Regions from separate parts of the Arthrobacter sp. V1I9 genome, predicted to be linked through region 1. Evidence: predicted binding sites of a transcription regulator. Region 1 holds the regulator's gene; each other region holds the start of a gene.
What was found. The regulator HrcA, encoded in region 1, represses chaperone genes, less so after heat shock. The targets are predictions, from matches to a motif close to TTNGCACTCGNNNNNNNCGAGTGCNAA.
Positions count from the first base shown of each region.

Region 2: groES (co-chaperone GroES) is a predicted target of HrcA. The motif match lies at 1,809-1,835, and genes of this name have one in related genera.
Region 3: groL (chaperonin GroEL) is a predicted target of HrcA. The motif match lies at 3,364-3,390, and genes of this name have one in related genera.
Region 4: QFZ70_RS05320 (FmdB family zinc ribbon protein) is a predicted target of HrcA. The motif match lies at 2,713-2,739, and genes of this name have one in related genera.

Region 1 covers NZ_JAUSYU010000001.1:1,843,568-1,848,364, forward strand. The annotation lists gene hemW (radical SAM family heme chaperone HemW) at 1-390, shown strand, start outside; gene QFZ70_RS08795 (2'-5' RNA ligase family protein) at 393-896, opposite strand; gene QFZ70_RS08800 (DUF4870 domain-containing protein) at 957-1,373, opposite strand; gene QFZ70_RS08805 (DUF3097 domain-containing protein) at 1,530-2,384, opposite strand; gene hrcA (heat-inducible transcriptional repressor HrcA) at 2,560-3,573, shown strand; gene dnaJ (molecular chaperone DnaJ) at 3,653-4,780, shown strand; gene QFZ70_RS08820 (16S rRNA (uracil(1498)-N(3))-methyltransferase) at 4,783-4,797, shown strand, end outside.
Region 2 covers NZ_JAUSYU010000001.1:1,097,390-1,102,186, forward strand. The annotation lists gene QFZ70_RS05225 (class I SAM-dependent methyltransferase) at 1-475, opposite strand, end outside; gene QFZ70_RS05230 (hypothetical protein) at 529-906, shown strand; gene QFZ70_RS05235 (DMT family transporter) at 831-1,766, opposite strand; gene groES (co-chaperone GroES) at 1,992-2,285, shown strand; gene groL (chaperonin GroEL) at 2,363-3,973, shown strand; gene QFZ70_RS05250 (dihydrofolate reductase family protein) at 4,028-4,630, opposite strand; gene QFZ70_RS05255 (ATP-dependent DNA ligase) at 4,697-4,797, shown strand, end outside.
Region 3 covers NZ_JAUSYU010000001.1:3,008,972-3,013,768, forward strand. The annotation lists gene QFZ70_RS14065 (ABC transporter substrate-binding protein) at 140-1,447, shown strand; gene groL (chaperonin GroEL) at 1,561-3,189, opposite strand; gene QFZ70_RS14075 (ABC transporter substrate-binding protein) at 3,470-4,750, opposite strand; gene QFZ70_RS14080 (cold-shock protein) at 4,747-4,797, opposite strand, start outside.
Region 4 covers NZ_JAUSYU010000001.1:1,120,204-1,125,000, reverse strand. The annotation lists gene QFZ70_RS05340 (hypothetical protein) at 1-341, opposite strand, end outside; gene QFZ70_RS05335 (GNAT family N-acetyltransferase) at 423-1,043, opposite strand; gene galU (UTP--glucose-1-phosphate uridylyltransferase GalU) at 1,048-1,953, opposite strand; gene QFZ70_RS05325 (5-formyltetrahydrofolate cyclo-ligase) at 2,059-2,679, shown strand; gene QFZ70_RS05320 (FmdB family zinc ribbon protein) at 2,798-3,067, shown strand; gene QFZ70_RS05315 (Flp pilus assembly protein CpaB) at 3,159-3,884, shown strand; gene QFZ70_RS05310 (AAA family ATPase) at 3,917-4,797, opposite strand, start outside.

The DNA of each region.
Region 1 (4,797 bases):
CAGGCGTGCCGCCACAACCTTGCCTACTGGCGCGGCGATGACTGGTGGGGTATCGGCCCGGGCGCGCATTCGCATGTGGGGGGAGTCCGCTGGTGGAACGTCAAACACCCCACGGCCTATGCCGGCCGCCTGGCGCAGGGACTGTCGCCCGCTGCCGGGAGGGAAACGCTGGATCCGGAAACCCGGAACGTGGAGCGGGTAATGCTCGAGGCGCGGCTGCAGTCCGGCCTGGAGGTTTCTGCCCTTGGCGCTGAAGGGCGACACCAGGTCGCAAGCCTGATCGCGGACGGACTGGTGGAACCGCACGCCGCTTTCTGGGGGCGGCTCGTCCTCACCCTCAAAGGCAGGCTCCTGGCGGATGCTGTTGTCCGCCGCGTACTTCCCGCTTAGATTTACGGGGAGCCGCCGAGGGGGGTGGTGGTCCTGGTGGAGCTGTCCCAGAGGCGGGCCTCGATGCATTGCCCTTCTGTCCGCCCATCCAAGGCATCCATGGCGGGGCCCAGCAGGTTACCGGGGATCCGGCGCGCGAGGGTGACGTGTGGCGTCCAGGCGTCCGGCAGGGTGTTTTCATAGGCGCCGGCACACCGCTGATGCAGCTGCGCGTGCAGTTCGAGCAAACCCGCCGCCGGCACAACCAGGCGGGCCAGCACGTACTTGCCGGGACCCGCGGGGAAGACCACCAGGCCGGAAAACTTGATGTCGAGCGGAAGCCCACCCCACAGATCCTGCACGGACCCGACGTCCAGAGCGGTGCCGGCGGCCAGCGTAATGTGCGGCCTGTTGCTCGGTGAGGTGTGCGCGGCAAGGCTCGGCAGCCCGGCTTCCGCGAGCCGGGCCCAGTCCGTTCTGATTGAAGAATCGATGGATTCTCCGAAGGTCAACTCGACGCTGCGCATGCACCCATCATGCCGGACGCTGGCGTCAGGTTCTTCCGGAAGGCCCGAAGCCTCCCTGCGCTACTTGATCCAGCGCAGGTTGTACGGGTAACGGTGCGGTTGGCCCTTGTTGACGTGGATGCCGGCGGCCACCGAGAAGCATGTCAGGCCGATCCAGATCAGTGTGGCGATGACGGCAAAGACGTTGCCGATCACAGGCACGAAGACCAGGATGTTGGCAACCACTGCCGCGATGGTGGGCGGCAGGCTGAAGTTCAGCGCTTCCTTTGACTCCTGCGCCGTAAACGGGCCGCGGTCACGGAAGATCAGGTAGATCAGCAGCGAAGGAACGCAACCCAAAATGCCGCCGAAGTGGGCCAGCGTAGCCCACTGCCGGTCTTCGCTTGCCGTCAGGGGCAGCGCATTCGCCGGAACGCCGTGGTACTCCGAACCGCCCTGGCCCTGGCTGTCCCTGTGATCACGCGCGTTTTCTGCCACAGTCTGTTCCTTCTGAAGTGCAATGGTGCTGACTAGGAGTGCCATGTCTGCTGCGGGGTCCTGCCATCGCAGACACCGCTGTACCAAGAATACTGGGTGCAGCGGTATTAGCTGACCTCACCCACCGGCGGGAGCGCTAATCCGGCCCGCCCAATGCTAGGGGACTGTGAGGAAATCAATGACTTCTTCCACCCTGCCCAGCAGGGACGCTTCCAGGTCGGCGTAACTGCGGACGGCTCCCAGCAGCTTCTGCCACCCCAGGCCGATGTCCTCTTTCGTCTCGTGCGGCCAGCCAAAGGCGGCGAGGACGCCGGTCTTCCAGTCCTGGCCGCGCGGCACTACCGGCCACTTCTCGATGCCAAGGACAGCAGGGCGGATGGCCTGCCACACGTCAACGTAGGGGTGTCCGACGATCAGCACATTCCCCGCAGCGCCGGGAGAGGCCATTACCGATCCGGCGATGCGGGACTCCTTTGAGTCGGGTACCAGGTGGTCCACAAGCACTCCCAGGCGCCTGCCCGGCCCCGGCCTGAAATCGGCCACGGCGGCAGCGAGGTCATCAATGCCGTGGAGCGGTTCTACGACGATGCCCTCCACCCGGAGGTCATCGCCCCACACCTTCTCGACAAGTTCGGCGTCGTGTTTTCCCTCTACCCAGATGCGGCTCGCCTTGGCAACCTGTGCTCGCTGCCCTGCCACACGGACAGAACCCGACGCCGTCCTGCCGCCTGCGGTGCCCGGCCCCGCCGGCAGCCGCGGGGCCGGGGGCATCAGGCGGATTGCCTGGCCTTCAAGGAGGAACCCGAATCCCAGCCGGAAGGACCTGGACTTGCCGCGGCGGTCTTCCAGTGCCACCACGTGCATTCCTCCCGACTTCTCCACCCGGGTTACCGCGCCAACCCACCCGGACTGGACGTCTTCCAGCACCATGCCACGCTCCACGGGCACCTCGGGCAGTTGCGCCCTGGCAGGTGCGGACAGGTCCTGGGCTCCCCAGTTCTGGTAATGCATGGAATCACTCCGCCTCGTGCTGGTCCTGGCCCGGAATTTCGCCCGGAGCGGTACCAATGCTAACAACGAGGCGAGTCATAATAGACTGTTAGCACTTAGGCATGTCGAGTGCTAACCCCTGTAGACACACGGTGCGGGCGGAACGGCTGCCCTGAACCCTTGATGGAGGTGGAGTGTGAGCGAGCCGCGCAAACTGGAAGTACTGCGGGCGATCGTGGAGGACTACGTCCACTCCCGCGAGCCGGTGGGGTCCAAGGCCCTCGTGGAGCGTCACCATCTCGGCGTTTCCAGCGCCACCATTCGCAATGACATGGCCGCGCTTGAGGACGAAGGACTGATTACCGCCCCGCACACCAGCGCGGGCCGCATCCCCACGGACAAAGGCTACCGGCTCTTCGTCGACCAGATTTCCGCGGTGAAGCCGCTGTCCCAGGCGGAGCGGCGGGCCATCCAGTCACTGCTGGAAGGCGCAGATGACCTCGACGACGTCCTGGAACGCACCGTCCGGCTGTTGTCCCAGCTGACAAACCAGGTGGCCGTCGTCCAGTATCCGCACGTTAACCGAGCACTGGTCCGACACATCGAATTCGTTCTCCTTGCCCCTCGGAAGGTGTTGGTGGTGCTGATTGCCAACAGCGGCAAGGTTGAACAGCGGGTCATCGACGTCGGGCAGGACCTGGCTGACGACGCGATCGCTGCGCTGCGCGGCCAATTCCTTGGATCCCTCGCCGGCACTCCCTTGGCCCAGCTTGGGCAGTCACTGCCCGCAGTGGTGTCCGGCGTAGCCCCCGGGCAGCGGCAGGCAGCCCAGGCGCTGGCGCACGGGCTGGAGGGCCTGGCCCACAGCAGCCGGGAAGACCGGATGGTGATGGCCGGCACGGCCAACCTGGCCCGTTCCAACGTTGACTTTCCGCTAAGCATCGGGCCGGTGCTGGAGGCGCTCGAGGAGCAGGTGGTGATGCTCCGCCTGCTAAGCGAGATGGCACAGGACCACCGCGGAGTGGCCGTGAGCATCGGCCGCGAAAACCCATACGACGGCCTGGCGGAGGCTTCCGTCGTCGCAACGGGCTATGGCCCGGACAGCGTCGCCAAGATTGGCGTGCTGGGTCCCACCAGAATGGACTACCCCACCACCATGGCGGCAGTCAGGGCTGTGGCCCGTTACCTGTCACGGATTCTGGGACCCTGACCACAGTTCAGCGCCCCAGGGCGCACAGCAGTGTATGCAGTTCGACTGCAGGCAGAACAACAAGGAAGAGATACTAACTTTGAGCAGCCACTACGAAGTCCTTGGAGTCGCACCGGATGCCACCGGGGAAGAGATCAAGAAGGCCTACCGAAAGCTGGCCCGGACCCTTCACCCGGACGTCAATCCCGGTGAGGATGTTGCGGACCGCTTCAAGGCAGTGACCCATGCCTATGAAGTCCTCTCGGATCCCCAGAAGCGGCGGGTCTATGACACCACCGGAAACGAAAACGGCACGGACAACGGATTCGGCGGGGGAGCGTACGCCGGGCAGGGCTTCGCCTTCCAGGACATCTTCGACACCTTCTTTGGCGCGGGCGGCACTACCGGTCCTGCGTCGCGGGTCCGGCGCGGGCAGGATGCGCTCATCAGCGTCCGGATCGAGCTCCGCGACGCCGTGTTCGGAGTCAACAAGAAGCTCGAAGTGGACACGGCGGTGGTCTGCCCCACCTGTGAGGGCTCATGCTGCCAGCCCGGAACCCACCCCGAGCGCTGCGATATCTGCGGCGGCAGCGGCCAGGTCCAGAGGGCCGTGCGTTCAATCCTTGGCCAGGTCATGACTGCCGCTCCGTGCGGCACCTGCGAAGGTTTTGGAACCGTTATCAAGGACCCGTGCAACGAGTGCAGCGGACAGGGCCGCATCCGCAGCCGCCGTTCCCTGACCATTAAGGTTCCTGCCGGCGTCGCCACCGGGACACGCATCCAGCTCTCGGGCCAGGGCGAAGCAGGTCCCGCCGGTGGCCCCGCCGGCGATCTCTACGTGGAGATCCGCGTCAACAACGACGCCACGTACGTCCGGGAAGGTGACGACCTGCACGCCACCCTCAACATCCCCATGACAGCAGCCGCCCTGGGCACCGACGTGACCCTCGAAACCTTCGACGGGGCCCAGGAGATCGATGTGAAGGCCGGCACGCAGTCCGGAGAGATCATCACCCTGCGCGGCCTGGGCGTCACCCACCTGCGCGGGTACGGCCGCGGTGACCTGAAGGTCCATCTCCAGGTCGAGACGCCCGCCAAGCTTGATGCGGCGCAGGAAGACCTGCTGCGCCAGCTCGCCAAACTCCGCGGCGAGCAGATCACGGAGGGAAAGCTTGCTGCCAGCGGCGGCATGTTTGCCAAGCTCCGGGACCGGCTCGGTAACCTGTAGCGGTGAGCAACCCGGTC
Region 2 (4,797 bases), 750 kb from region 1:
GAACAGCGGTGGCATCTGCATGGACCACCGTCGCATTGGAAAAGGGGATGAGGTTCACAGTGGCGCAGGCGGCAGTGGTCTCGTCCATTTCCACTGCCGTCACGTTGATGTCCATCGACGCCAGCGCTAACGAGTCAGCGGCAAGGCCGCACCCCAGGTCAGCGACGTGGCTGATTCCGGCCTCTGCGAACCGCTGGGCGTGACGCGCGGCCACGTTGAGCCTGGTTGCCTGCTCCAGGCCTGCCTGGGTGAACAGCATGCTGCGGGCAAATTCCCCGAACTTCCCCTCGGCCTTGGTGCGGAGCCGGGACTGGGTCAGTACGGCGGAGACCAGGGCGGGGGAGTGGCCGGCCTTGCGCAGGGCTGAATTGAGCTCGAAGGACTTGTCCTCCTGGTAGGGGCCCAGAGACGCCAAAAGCTCCCAGCCCTCGGGGGTGAGCAACGGCGCGATCTGGTCCTGGGGAGCTTGAGGCATGCGTTCCAGCCTAGTGGAGGAGCGTCCGCCGGGATGCGGATAGTGTTGAAACCATGGAAGAGAGCGCAGGCCCCCGGCAGTCCGAAGAACCAACCAAGGACAGGGGCCCCGCCAGATTCGCCCGGCCGGCACTGATCGCCGGATCCCTGGTGGCGGTGGTGTGCATCGGGCTTTTGGTGGTCATCTTTTTCCTCGACACGTTCAACGCCACCGTCTACTCGGTGGGCGGCAACGACATCGCCGGCGACACCCAGGAAGCACGGGACATCCGCGGACTGTACGACGGCGCCCGGGCCGGCAGCATAGCCGTGCTGGTTTTCGCCCTGCTGACGGCAGCTGCCGCAGGCGTGGTTCTTTACCGGGCGCGGAAATCGGCGGCCGTCGGCGGCGACGGTGAAGACGACGTCGATTTCGACGAGCTTGGACGCTGAGGGGTCCTGCCCCCTGCACTGGTCAGCAGCACCCCGGAAATGACCAAGACCCCGCCAAGGACCTGCGGGACAGTGATGGGCTGGCCCAGGATCACGGTGATGATGGCGGTGAACACGGCAATGAGGTTCAGGTAGTTGCCGGCGTTGGCTGCGGTGGTGCGTTTGAGGGCCAGGTTCCAGAGCAGGTAGGAACCCAGCGAGGGGAACAGGGCGATGAACGCCAGGGACCAGCCCTCCGCTGGGGTTTCCGGCAGGCCGGCGCCCGAGACGAGCGCGAGCGGGCTGAGGGCCACAGCCGCCATGGCCACCTGGACCGCCGTGGAGGTGATGGCGGGAATGCTTAGCCGGCGGGCGAGGATGGTGTAGAGGCCCCAGACGGTGATGGCTCCCAGGATCAGCAGTTCGCCCTTGTTGATCGAGAATGTCAACAGGCGCTGCAGCTGGCCGCCGGTAAGCACCAGCAGGACGCCAAGGAGGCCCAGGCTGATCCCCACCCAGCTCAGCGGGCGCGGCCTGTCCCGGAGCAGGACCACGGCCAGCACCATAATCAGTGCCGGGTTTGCGGCCGTCACCAGGGAGGCGTTCAGGGCCGAGGTGTCCTGCAGGGCGCTGTAGAGCAGCAGGGTATACCCGCTCATGCCCAGGGCACTCAGGAGCAACAGGACCGGCCAGCGTCGCAGGACCGCCCGCCAGTCCGGCCGCTCGACGAAGTGGGCCAGCACCAGCAGCGGCACGGCAGCGAGGACCCAGCGCCAGAACGTCAGCTGGAGCGGCTCCATGGTCTGCATGGCCGCCTGGCCCACCACAAAATTTCCGGCCCAGAACAGGTTGGCAAGGATGAGGTAAACAGCAGCTCGCACCGGTCAAATGTACATCGCTGCAAGTGCTCTGATGACGAAACGCTGGCACTCGCCTTGACCGAGTGCTAACCCTTACATAGAGTCTTCATTAGCACTCTCCCTAGGAGGGTGCTAACACATGAAGAGCTGCCAGCCAGGCTGCTGCCGGCACCGCGACGACGGTTTGCCAGCCAGGGCGGAAAGCTTTCCAGTCCACGAATTTGCTGACGAAAAGGAGAGGTCCGAGTGTCGGTCTCTATTAAGCCTCTTGAGGATCGTATTGTTGTCCGCCCGCTCGAAGCCGAGCAGACCACGGCTTCCGGCCTGGTTATCCCGGACTCCGCGCAGGAGAAGCCCCAGGAAGGCGAAGTTGTTGCAGTAGGCCCCGGCCGCTTCGAAGACGGCAACCGCGTTCCTGTCGACGTAGCCGTGGGCGACGTCGTTATCTACTCCAAGTACGGCGGAACCGAAGTCAAGACCGGCGGCACCGAGTACCTCGTGCTGTCCGCCCGCGACGTCCTGGCGATCGTCGTAAAGTAACTCCCCGGATCCCCGTGCCGCTGGTCTTGCATTCTGCTGGTCAGCTGCGCGGGGTTCTGTCTTGAAAGGACAAAACCATGGCAAAGCAGCTTGCGTTTAATGACGCTGCACGCCGGTCTCTTGAAGCCGGCATCGATAAGCTCGCCAACACCGTCAAGGTGACGCTCGGCCCGCGCGGCCGCAACGTCGTCCTGGACAAGAAGTGGGGCGCGCCCACCATAACGAACGACGGCGTCACCATCGCCCGCGAAGTTGAGCTGGACGATCCGTACGAGAACCTTGGCGCGCAGTTGGCCAAGGAAGTTGCCACCAAGACCAACGACGTTGCCGGTGACGGCACCACCACCGCGACCGTCCTGGCCCAGGCCCTGGTCAAGGAAGGCCTGCGCAACGTAGCGGCAGGCGCCGCTCCCGGCCAGATCAAGCGCGGCATTGAGGTTTCCGTTGAAGCCGTTGCCGCACGCCTGCTGGAGAACGCCCGCCCCGTTGAAGGCACCCAGGTGGCCAACGTTGCAGCAATCTCCGCCCAGAGCGACGAGATCGGCGAGCTCCTCGCCGAGGCATTCGGCAAGGTGGGCAAGGATGGTGTGATCACCATCGAGGAGTCCTCCACCACCCAGACCGAACTGGTCCTCACCGAGGGCATGCAGTTCGACAAGGGCTACCTGTCCCCGTACTTCGTCACCGACGCGGAACGCCAGGAAGCAGTCCTCGAGGATGCCCTCATCCTGATCAACCAGGGCAAGATCTCCGCGGTGCAGGAATTCCTGCCGCTGCTGGAAAAGGCGCTGCAGAGCTCCAAGCCGCTGTTCATCATCGCTGAGGACATCGACGGCGAGGCCCTGTCCACGCTGATCGTCAACCGCATCCGCGGCACCCTGAACGTCGTCGCCGTCAAGGCCCCGGGCTTCGGCGACCGCCGCAAGGCCATGCTGCAGGACATCGCCACCCTCACCGGCGCACAGGTTGTGTCTCCGGAACTGGGCCTGAGCCTGGACACGGTTGGCCTTGAGGTGCTGGGCACCGCCCGCCGCATCACGGTCACAAAGGACAACACCACCATCGTTGACGGCGCAGGTTCGGCCGAGGACGTGGCAGCACGCGTTGCCCAGCTCCGTGCCGAGCTGACCCGCACCGACTCCGACTGGGACAAGGAAAAGCTGCAGGAACGCCTGGCCAAGCTGGCCGGCGGCATCGGCGTGATCAAGGTCGGCGCCGCCACCGAGGTTGAGCTGAAGGAAAAGAAGCACCGCATCGAAGATGCAGTGTCCTCCACCCGCGCTGCCCTCGAAGAAGGCATCGTGGCCGGCGGCGGTTCCGCGCTGATCCACGCACTGAAGGCCCTCGACGAGGACCCCGCCGTCAAGGCGCTCGAAGGCGACGCCGCCGCTGCTGTGGGCATCGTCCGCCGCGCGCTGGTCCAGCCGCTGCGCTGGATCGCCCAGAACGCCGGCTTTGATGGCTACGTTATCACCGCCAAGGTTGCCGAACTCGAAACCAACAACGGCTTCAACGCCAAGTCGGGCGAGTACGAAGACCTGATCGCCGCCGGTGTCATCGACCCCGTCAAGGTCACCCGCGCAGCCCTCCGCAACGCAGCCTCCATCGCTGCACTGGTTCTCACCACCGAGACCCTCGTTGTGGAGAAGCCTGCCGAGGAAGACGAGCACGCAGGCCACAGCCACTAGGGTGTAGCTCAACAAAAAACCGGTCCAGCATCCGCTGGGCCGGTTTTTTGGTGCCTAAGTGCCGGCCATCTCCTGCGTCTCAACATCGCCGGCACGCTCGTACACCAGCGACACCGCCCCCTTCGGAAAGCTGCGCGCCGGCTCCGCGAGGCGGAATGAGGCCGGGATAGTTCCGGCGTCGAACAGGCGCTTGCCCTGACCGAGGGTAACCGGATAAAGCCAAAGGTGGAGGCGGTCGATCACGTCTGCCGCCAGCAGTGAACGGATGAGGACCCCGCTGCCGAACATGTGCACCTGGCCGTACTCCTCGCGGAGCCGGCCCGCGGCCGTGGCATCCGGCAGGACCGTTGTGCCGGCCCAGCTTGGATCCGAAAGGCTGCCGGAGACGACGAACTTCGGCACCCGGTTGAGGGCTGTGCCGATGTCGCCGGACTGGTGCGGCCAGTAGGCAGCGAAGATGTCGTAGGTCTTCCGGCCCAGAAGCAGGGCGTCGATGCGGCTAATCTCTGCCTCGATGGCCGCCTCAGCCTCGTCGTCGGACACCGGCGCCTGCCAGCCACCAAAGGCGAAGCCGCCCGCGGTGTCCTCCTCGCGGCCGCCGGGTGCCTGATAGACGCCGTCGAGGGTAAGGAACAGGTTCGCGACGATGATACCCATGCGCCCATTGTGGAACTGCACTCAGGCGCTGTCCAGCCTCGGCGGCGTGCGTGGCAGACTGGTGCCATGCTGCTCGACGAGCTCGTGAAAACCGCGGATGCCGTTGCGTCCACCCGCTCCCGGCTCGCGAAGGTTGACGCGCTCGCAGACCTGCTGCGCCGGCTGGA
Region 3 (4,797 bases), 1.2 Mb from region 1:
AACCTCTTGACGTAGGCGCCGGAGCCCCGGAACAATCGGGGGTCATAACGAGAAAACGCTTTCTTACCTTATCCGTCGGCTAGCATGCCGGCCGGACGCAGCAAGGAAGCGGACTCATCAGAACAAGGAAGGCACATCAATGTCGATTCCAACCGTTAGCCGGAGGCGATTCCAGCTTGGCGCTGCAGCCGTTGCCCTCTCCCTCCTCGCAACCGGATGTGGCACGTCCAGCAGTTCCAACAGCAACGAGGAAGTGACCCTGCGCTTTGCTTGGTGGGGTAACGAGTACCTCAATGCCCAGACTGAAAAGGTCATCGACGCCTTCGAAGCAGAGCATCCAAACATCAAGATCGAATCGGAACCCGGTGAGTGGGCCAGCTACTGGGACAAGCTGGCCACTAAGACAGCGGCCAATGACGCCCCTGACATCATTCAGATGGATCAGAAGTACATCGCCGAATACGGCGGACGCGGCGCCCTGCTGGACCTGTCCAGGCAGGAGGGTATCGACACGTCGAAGCTGGACAAGGAAGGGCTGGCTTCAGGCCAGTATGACGGCTCTCAGTACGGGCTGAGCACCGGCCAGAACGCCTACGTCATCATGGCCAACACGAAGGTTTTTGAGGCGGCCAAGGTGCCCCTCCCGGATGACACCAAATGGACCTGGGACGAGTTTATGGAGACGGCGGCTAAAATCAGCGCCGCAGGAGACGGAAAAAACTATGGCGCCGCCTACGGCAGCAACGAGGCGGACCTGATCATCTGGCTACGCCAGCACGGTGAGAACCTCTACTCCAAGGACGGCAAGCTGGACTTCGATACCGCAACCGCCGCCTCCTTCTGGGAACGCCTGAAGGAGCAGCGCGATTCGAAGGCAAGTCCCCCGGCAACCGTCGCCACCGAGGACGCCGGGGCAGGTCTCGAAGAGAGCCTCTTTGGCACCAACAGAGTGGGCATGGCGTGGTGGTGGACGAACCAGCTCGGTTCCCTTGAGGCCACTACCGGCAGCAGCATTAAGATGCTCCGTGCTCCCAGCGGCGATGGTTCCGCGGCCAAGAACGGCATGTACTACAAGCCCACCATGTTCTGGTCCGCTTCATCACGGTCCAAGCACCCTGAAGCCGCCGCCACCTTCATCAACTACCTGGCCAACAGCCCGGAAGCCGGAGCCATCCTGATGACGGACCGCGGCGTGCCCACCAATGCGGAGATCGTTGACAGCATTACGCCCTCGCTGAAGCCCGCGGATACCACTGTGGTCAGCTTCCTGAAGGACATTGCCCCGGACGTGAAGGAAGCACCGCCCGTTCCCCCGGTAGGCGCCGGCAGCGTGCAGAACGTGATCAAGCGCTACACCGATGAGGTCCTCTACGACCGTCTCACGCCGCAGGCAGCCGCCGAAGCATTCAAAAAGGAAGTTGAAGGAATGGTGGCCGGCGCCAGGTAACAGCCCCGCGACTGCCGGAACCGGGCAAGTATCCGGCGCACAAAAAATGCGGCCCCCTCTCGCGAGGGGGCCGCATTTATGTGTACTGGCGGGACAGGCCCGGCAGTGGGAGCCTAGAAGCCGCCCATGCCGCCCATGTCGTCGCCGCCGCCAACCGGAGCAGCGTTCTTCTCCGGCTTGTCGGCCACAACAGCCTCGGTGGTGAGGAAGAGACCGGCAATGGAGGCCGCGTTCTGCAGGGCAGAGCGGGTTACCTTGACGGGGTCGTTCACACCGGCGGCCAGCAGGTCGACGTATTCGCCGGTTGCGGCGTTCAGGCCGTGGCCGGCGGGCAGGCCGCGGACCTTGTCCACCACAACGCCCGGCTCCATGCCGGCGTTGAAGGCGATCTGCTTCAGCGGAGCGTCGATGGCAACGCGGACGATGTTGGCACCGGTTGCTTCGTCGCCGGAGAGCTGCAGGTTGGCGAATGCCTTGGCGCCGGCCTGGATGAGGGCCACGCCGCCACCGGCGACGATGCCTTCTTCAACAGCAGCCTTGGCGTTGCGCACTGCGTCTTCGATGCGGTGCTTGCGCTCCTTGAGCTCAACCTCGGTTGCGGCACCGGCCTTGATGACTGCAACGCCGCCGGCCAGCTTGGCCAGGCGTTCCTGCAGCTTCTCGCGGTCGTAGTCCGAGTCGGAGTTCTCGATCTCGGCGCGGATCTGGGACACGCGGCCGGCGATCTGGTCGGCGTCGCCGGCACCTTCGACGATGGTGGTCTCGTCCTTGGTGACAACAACCTTGCGTGCCTTGCCCAGGAGTTCCAGGCCTGCTGTTTCCAGCTTGAGGCCAACTTCCTCGGCGATGACCTGGCCGCCGGTGAGGACGGCGATGTCGGCAAGCTGCGCCTTGCGGCGGTCGCCGAAGCCCGGAGCCTTGACGGCAACGGACTTGAAAGTGCCGCGGATCTTGTTGACGATCAGGGTGGCCAGGGCCTCGCCTTCGATGTCCTCGGCGATGATCAGCAGCGGCTTGTTGGACTGCATGACCTTTTCGAGGACAGCAACCAGTTCCTTGACGTTGGAGATCTTGGAGTTGACGATCAGGATGTACGGATCCTCGAGGACCGTTTCCTGGCGCTCCGTGTCGGTGACGAAGTAGGCGGAGATGTAGCCCTTGTCGAAGCGCATGCCTTCGGTGAGCTCAAGTTCCAGGCCGAAGGTGTTGGACTCCTCGACCGTGATGACGCCTTCCTTGCCCACCTTGTCGAGGGCTTCGGCGATGAGGGCACCGATTTCGTCGTCGCCGGCCGAGATCGAGGCCGTAGCGGCGATCTCTTCCTTGGTTTCGATTTCCTTGGCGGAGTTCAGCAGCTCGGCCGTAACAGCTTCAACAGCCTTTTCGATGCCGCGCTTGAGGGACAGCGGGTCGGCGCCGGCAGCAACGTTGCGCAGGCCTTCCTTGACCAGTGCCTGTGCCAGCACAGTAGCCGTGGTGGTGCCGTCGCCTGCGACGTCGTCCGTCTTCTTGGCAACTTCCTTGACCAGCTCGGCGCCGATCTTCTCGTAGGGATCGTCCAGCTCGATCTCCTTGGCGATGGAAACACCATCGTTGGTGATCGTGGGGGCGCCCCACTTCTTTTCGAGGACGACGTTGCGTCCACGCGGGCCGAGGGTGACCTTAACGGCGTCGGCGAGGGTGTTCAGGCCCCGCTCAAGGCCGCGGCGTGCCTCTTCATCAAATGCAATGATCTTGGCCATAACGGCAATAGTCCTTTCGGGACAGTCGTTAAGAATGAACCTTCGCTGCAGTGCCCGCGACGGACGATCCTTCACCGTTGGCCTCTGTATGCCTCCGGCTGCGGATCTCACTCCAGTGAGGTGTTTCTCGCTCCTCGACCGGTGCAAGGCGCCGCCGGCCGGAACCAGCTTTGCTTAGCAGTCGGTACGTCAGAGTGCTAACTCAATAATTAGCACTCCCCACGTGAGAGTGCAAGCGAAAGGAGGTGAAAAACAGTGCCGCGGGCAGCGGCGGCGAGGTTCAGTCCGAAGCCCGCGCCGCCGTCTCAAGGCCACTCAGGGCGGGGTCATTGTCGGCTCCGTAGGTGAAGACGCTGAACGTGGCCGTGGTGATGTCGCCGTTGGCGTCAAAGGCAATCGGCCCTGACTCGCCGTCGTAATTGGCATCCGGCCCGGACTTCAGGCGTTCCAGGCAGTCCTTATAGGACGGGCACGCCTCGCCCTGCCCTTCCCCAGCTGATCCCTCCGCTGATCCTCCCGAAACAGCGATCAGATTGGCTGCAATAGATCGGCCGGCGTCATCCTGGGCCCTCGCAGCAGCCAGGGCAGCAACCGTCACTGCGTCATAGGCTTCGGCTGCGAAAGATACGTCCTTCAGGCCCGGGTCCACCGCCAGGAGCCTTGCCTGGAAGCCCGCTTTGGGAAGCTGTCCGGGAACCACGGCGCGGGCGCCCTCCAGGTAGCGCCCTGCCAGACCTGGCGCGTAGCGGCCGAAGGCGCCGTCACTGAGGATGAGCTGCTTCCCGTCAACACCCAAGTTGGCCAGTTCCGCCAGGGCGCCCTGCGCACCGTCACGGGCTATGACAATAACGGCGCCTGCTTCAGCCTTCCCGGCAGCATCGGCTGCGCTGCCCGCGTCGCCCGGCTTGAAGCCGGCAGTTGCCAGCACTTCCATTCCCGCCTGTTCGGCAGAGGCGGCAACGGCGTCCGAAAGGTCCTTGCCGTAGGAACCCTCCTGGTACAGCACTGCGACCGACGTGGCACCGGCGTCCTTGGCCAACTTCACCAGGACGGGACCCTGCGCGACGTCGGCCGGTGCGGTCCTGAAGTAATAGCCGCCGCTGGTGATGCTGCTGAGCCCGGCGGCAGTGTTGGCTGGCGAGATAAGCGGAGTGCGGGCACGGGAGAGGACGTCAATTGCCGCTGCGGCGCGGCTTGAATCGGTGGGGCCGATGACAACGTCCGCCTTCGCGGCGACGAGCGCCTCGGCCTGTTCTGCCGCACCCTGTCCTGTACCGGCTGGAAGGAGTTCCACCGGCTTGCCCTTGTGGCCGCCTGCAGCATTGATTTCCTGCACGGCGAGCTTGGCGGCGGCAAGTTGCGGGGCATTGAGGAAGGCGTTTTGGCCGGCGTTGTCCAGGATCAGTCCCACGCGCAGGGTGCCGTCACCGGAAGCCTCTGCGGCTTCCACCCGGGCATTGCCGGTGGCCCCGGAACAGGCTGTCAATACCAGGGCAGAACACAGGGCAGCGGTGGAAAGCGCCCGGCGGAGGTTTGCCGGGCGGAGGTTCAGATCAGTCACTCTGCCGGCCGGACGCTTTCAGCCTGCGGGCCCTTCTCGCCTTCGCC
Region 4 (4,797 bases), 720 kb from region 1:
ACCGCAGAGACGAACGCGGTCAGCAGGAAGACAAGTCCCACCAGGGCAAGAGCCGTCCGGCCATATCGGATCCGGAACTGGCCCGTCGGCGCAGCGGGGGCGGTGGCCGTAGCGGATCCGGCGCTCTTCCTGGTGTCCATGGCTTTCTCCTGCTGGGCGGCGACCTTCAGAACCAGCCCTGCTCGCGGGTCCGGTATTTCATCGGCGGGGACGTCTGCCAGGAAGTCGCCGGCGGCTTGGAACTGGTGCCGGCGGTTCCGGAGGACGTAGGGGGCAACCCATACAATCCAGAGCACAACGGCAACCACAAGGATCACTGAGCTGCTAAGGGGGAAGTCCACACTCAAAACCGTATGAGCATCACGTCGGCTGCAGCCGCATTAGCACCGGTGTGTCGTGGCGCGGCTGACAAATCAATGGATTTATGACGGCCGGGAGGCAAGCCAGCGGTGCAACAGCCCCTCTGGAACTTCATCGGATGTCAAGGCAAAGGACCGGTGGTCTGCCCATTCGCCGTTGATGTGCAGGTAGCGCGGCCGGTATCCCTCATCCCGGAAACCTAGCTTCTCCACCACCCGCAGGCTTGGCCCGTTCTCGGGCCGGATGTTGATTTCCATCCTGTGCAGCCCCAGGGTCCGGAAGCAGTGGTCGGTCACCAGTGCCACAGCGGTGGGCGCTATCCCCCGCCCCGCCCGCGACTGGTCCACCCAGTACCCGAGAGTCGCCATCATGGCCGATCCCCACACGATCGACGAAACAGTCAACTGGCCCACGATCGCAGGGTTCCTGCTGGCAGGAAAACGTTCCGTAATCACAAACGGAAGGGCCGTTGCCTGTGCCGCTTGCGCGTTCAGGGAACGGACCATTTGCCGGTAATCAGGGAGGCCTCCGGCCGGGTCCGGGTTGGAAGCTTCCCATGGCGCCAGCCATTGGCTGTTGCGGGCCCGCACTTCTGTCCACTCTTTTTTGTCCCGGTACCTGATGGGCCTCAGGACCAGGTCTCCGCACTCCAAAGTCACGGGCCAGATGGGGCCGGGGCGCACAGTGCTACTTGGACAGGCCGGCGGTGAAGCCCGGAAGCCACTCCCGCAGGCCGGGACCCAGGTCATCGCTGTCAATGGCGAGCTGCACGCAGGCTTTGAGGTAGCTCAGTTTGTCACCCGTGTCGTAGCGGCGTCCCCGGAAAACGACGCCGTACACGCCCTGCCCCTCGCCCTCTCCGGCCGCGAGTTCCTGCAGGGCGTCGGTGAGCTGGATTTCGCCGCCCCGCCCGGGTCCGGTGCGCTCGAGGACATCGAAGACGGCGGGGTGCAGTACGTACCGGCCAATGACCGCAAGGTTGGAAGGGGCTTCCTCGGCGGAGGGCTTTTCCACCAGGCGGTTGACACGCACGTAGCCCTCGCCGTCGATCTCCGCGATGTCGGCACAGCCGTAGGCGCTGATCTGGGACGGCTCAACCTCGATGAGTGCGACGACGGACCCTCCCGTGTGCGCCTGCACCTCGATCATGGTGCTGAGCAGTTCGTCGCGGGCGTCAATGAGGTCATCGCCCAGGAGGACGGCGAAGGCTTCATTGCCCACATGCTGCCTGGCACGGAGGACAGCATGGCCAAGGCCGTTCGGGTCGCCCTGGCGGACATAGTGAATGTCGCCCAGGTTGCTTGCAGCCTGGATGGACTCCAGTTTCGCCGTATCGCCCTTGTCCTCAAGGGTGGACTCCAGGGTTGGTACGCGGTCGAAGTGGTCCTCGAGGGCCCGCTTGTTCCTTCCGGTGATCATCAGGATGTCGTTGAGGCCTACATTCACGGCTTCCTCGACCACATACTGGATGGCAGGCTTGTCCACGACCGGAAGCATTTCCTTTGGCATGGCCTTGGTGGCAGGCAGGAACCTGGTGCCGAGTCCGGCAGCGGGTATTACGGCTTTGCGAACTCTGGGGTTACTGGTACTCACCCGACTAATCTAACGTCAGCGTCAAGCATTCAGTAATTATTGACCGGCCGCCGGCCGCCCTGCGGCCACAGCCCGCGCCGCCACAACCCGATGGAGGAAGACACCATGCTCGAGGACGCCAAGGAAATCAAGGCCAGGATCCGTACCGCCCACCGCCGGCGGCGGGCCGCCCTCACCCAGCAGCAGCTGGAGGCGGCCGGGTCAGGAATCGCCCGCCACGGCGCTGACTGGGCGGCATCCATGACCGGCGGCGCTCCTGCCACGTTCTGCGTCTACTTCGGGGTCGGCGTCGAACCGCCCACCCTTCCGCTGATCAACGCACTCCACAACAACGGCCACCGGGCCCTGCTCCCGGTGTGCGAACCCGGGCGGGAACTGGCGTGGGTCTTCTGGAACCCCGATGCCGGCTTTGAGCAGAGCCGGTACGCGCCGATCCTGGAGCCCAAGGGCGACCGGCACGGACCCGATGTGGCCGGAACCGCCGCCGCCCTCTTCATCCCGGCCACCGCCGTCGACCTGGCAGGCAACAGGGTAGGGCAGGGCGGCGGGTACTACGACAAGTTCCTGGGCCATCTCGCCACGGCGGGGAAGAATATTCCGCTGGCCGCCATCATCTATGACGAAGAGCTGCTGTCCGCCGGTGAGATCCCCGAGGAGGAGTTCGACCGCCCCGTCCCTGCCGTCCTCGCGCCTTCCGGAATTCGGCTGCTCGACGGCCACCACTGAAGCTCGCAGTCCGGCGTTGCGGGGATGATAGAATTAGCACTCAGGCCCTGCGACTGCTAAACGGTAACTCCGTCCGCGCAGCACGGGACCTCTCGTTTGCCCAAGAGGAGGAGCACTAGTGCCAACGTACGCGTACGCCTGCAAGGATTGCGGCCATGCCTTCGACATCGTCCAGTCGTTTTCGGACAGCACTTTGACCTCGTGCCCCGAGTGCCAGGGGACACTGCGCAAGAAGTTCAACAGCGTTGGTGTCGTCTTCAAGGGATCCGGCTTCTACCGCACCGATTCCCGGGACTCCAAGGGAAGCACCGTCTCGCCGGCCCCCGCGGCAACGCCCGCTCCCGCCGCGGCGCCTGCCGCGTCCGCTCCGGCGGCTGCAGCCAGCTAAGCAGGCGTGTCCGACGCCGGCCCGTCCGGCTTGTCCACATAGCGCACCGCGCATCTGTCGCGGGTGTTCGCAGCCGCCATAGCGTAGGCGCATGCCTGCAAACCTTCTCCGCCCGGGCCGGGCCGGCTCCCGCTACCCCCGCACCCCTCGCCGTCCCGGCAGTTCCGGCCGCAGATCCGCAACGGCCCGGTTCAGCGGATGGTTGAGCCGCAACCGGCGGCTCGCCGTGGCGCTGCTCCTGTGCGCGGCTGCGTCCATCACCGTGCATCAGCTCACTCCCGCACCCGTCCACACCGTCACCGCTCTGGCGGCTGCGAGGGATCTACCGGCCGGCTCAACGATGAAGGCGACGGACCTGGCCCATGTGCAGGTGCCGCCGACCATGATGGCCGCCGGTTTCCTGGATGAAGAGAGCAAGTTGGCCGGTAAACAGTTGGCGGCTCCGCTGCGCAAGGGACAGCTGCTGACGGACGCCCAACTGCTCGGTCCCGGGCTCCTGGCAGGCACCCCGCCTGGCTCGGCCGCTGTGCCCCTTCGAATGGCTGATCCGTCCTCGATCCAGCTCGTCTCGCCCGGGCAGCTTGTGAACGTGGTGCTGACCGCGGGCAACGGCTTCGACCAGCAGGCACCGTCCGAAGTCCTGGCAACAGCCGTGCCGGTACTGTGGACCTCCGGGAAGGGCGGCGGAAGCGGCCAGTGGCTGGGCACGGCCGAGACGGACGGGCTTATAGTGGTTGCGGCCAGTTCCGAGCAGGCTGCGCGGCTGGCCGGTGCTTCCACCCAGGGCAAACTGTTCTTCGTCCTCGTTGGCCCTTAGCCCACCCTGACTTCAGGGTGAGCCCAGGCCCGTCAGCCCCAGTGCGGCGGCTTCTGTTCCTTCAGCCAGGCGTCATGGTCATCGTCGGCATCGCCCCAGCGCCTCGGGTCATCTTCCGAGGCCTTCGTGGGCAGAATGCCTTCAGTCCCGGCCTGCCCCTGGCCCTTGCCCTGCTCCTGGTCCTGGCCCTGCTCGTCTTCGGAGGCCGGATCCACGGGGACGGACTGCCCGTCCGCAGAGCCTTTTTCGTTCTCTTCAGGGGCCACGGGGACCGCCTCCTTGCTGTCCAAGTCTTTGTCCTGCGGCCGGCGCCGGGCCTGCTCCCCGGCGTCGATACCATTGAGCGCCTGGTCAACGTCGTCGTCAAGGAACCCTGTTGAAGTTGCTGGCCGGCCGGGAAGCACCACCCGCTCAAGGCCCAGGTAACCTGCAATCCGGTCAGCGCAGGCTGAAGGATCCGTAAACACCTCTATGGTCCACAGCGGCATGTACCGCCACCCGAGCCGCTCCAGCAGCTGCGGCCGCAGCCGGCTCCGTTCGCGGACGCTCATGGTGCGGTACTGCTCGGTGCCGTCGGACTCGATGGCTACCGGCCATGGGAGGTCGGTCTCGTCCCGGCCCATGGTGTTCAGCGGATCCGCGGCTGCCACAACGTCGATCGCGCCGTCATACTGGTGCCAGACCCGGGCGCCCCGTGCCCGGAGCCGGTCCCCCAGGTCCGCTACCAGTGGATCGGCACCGAGTGCCTGTTCGCTGGCAGCGGCCCGGGAAGCGGGAGTCCCCAGGTCCGTGTTTCCCGCAATCTCACGGTCCAGCAGTGCGTACAGGTCCACCGCCCCGTGCGTCAGCCGGGTGTGGTCCAGGTCTTCTGGCCGGAAGCAGGTCAGCACGTGAATGGACCTGCGGGCCCGGG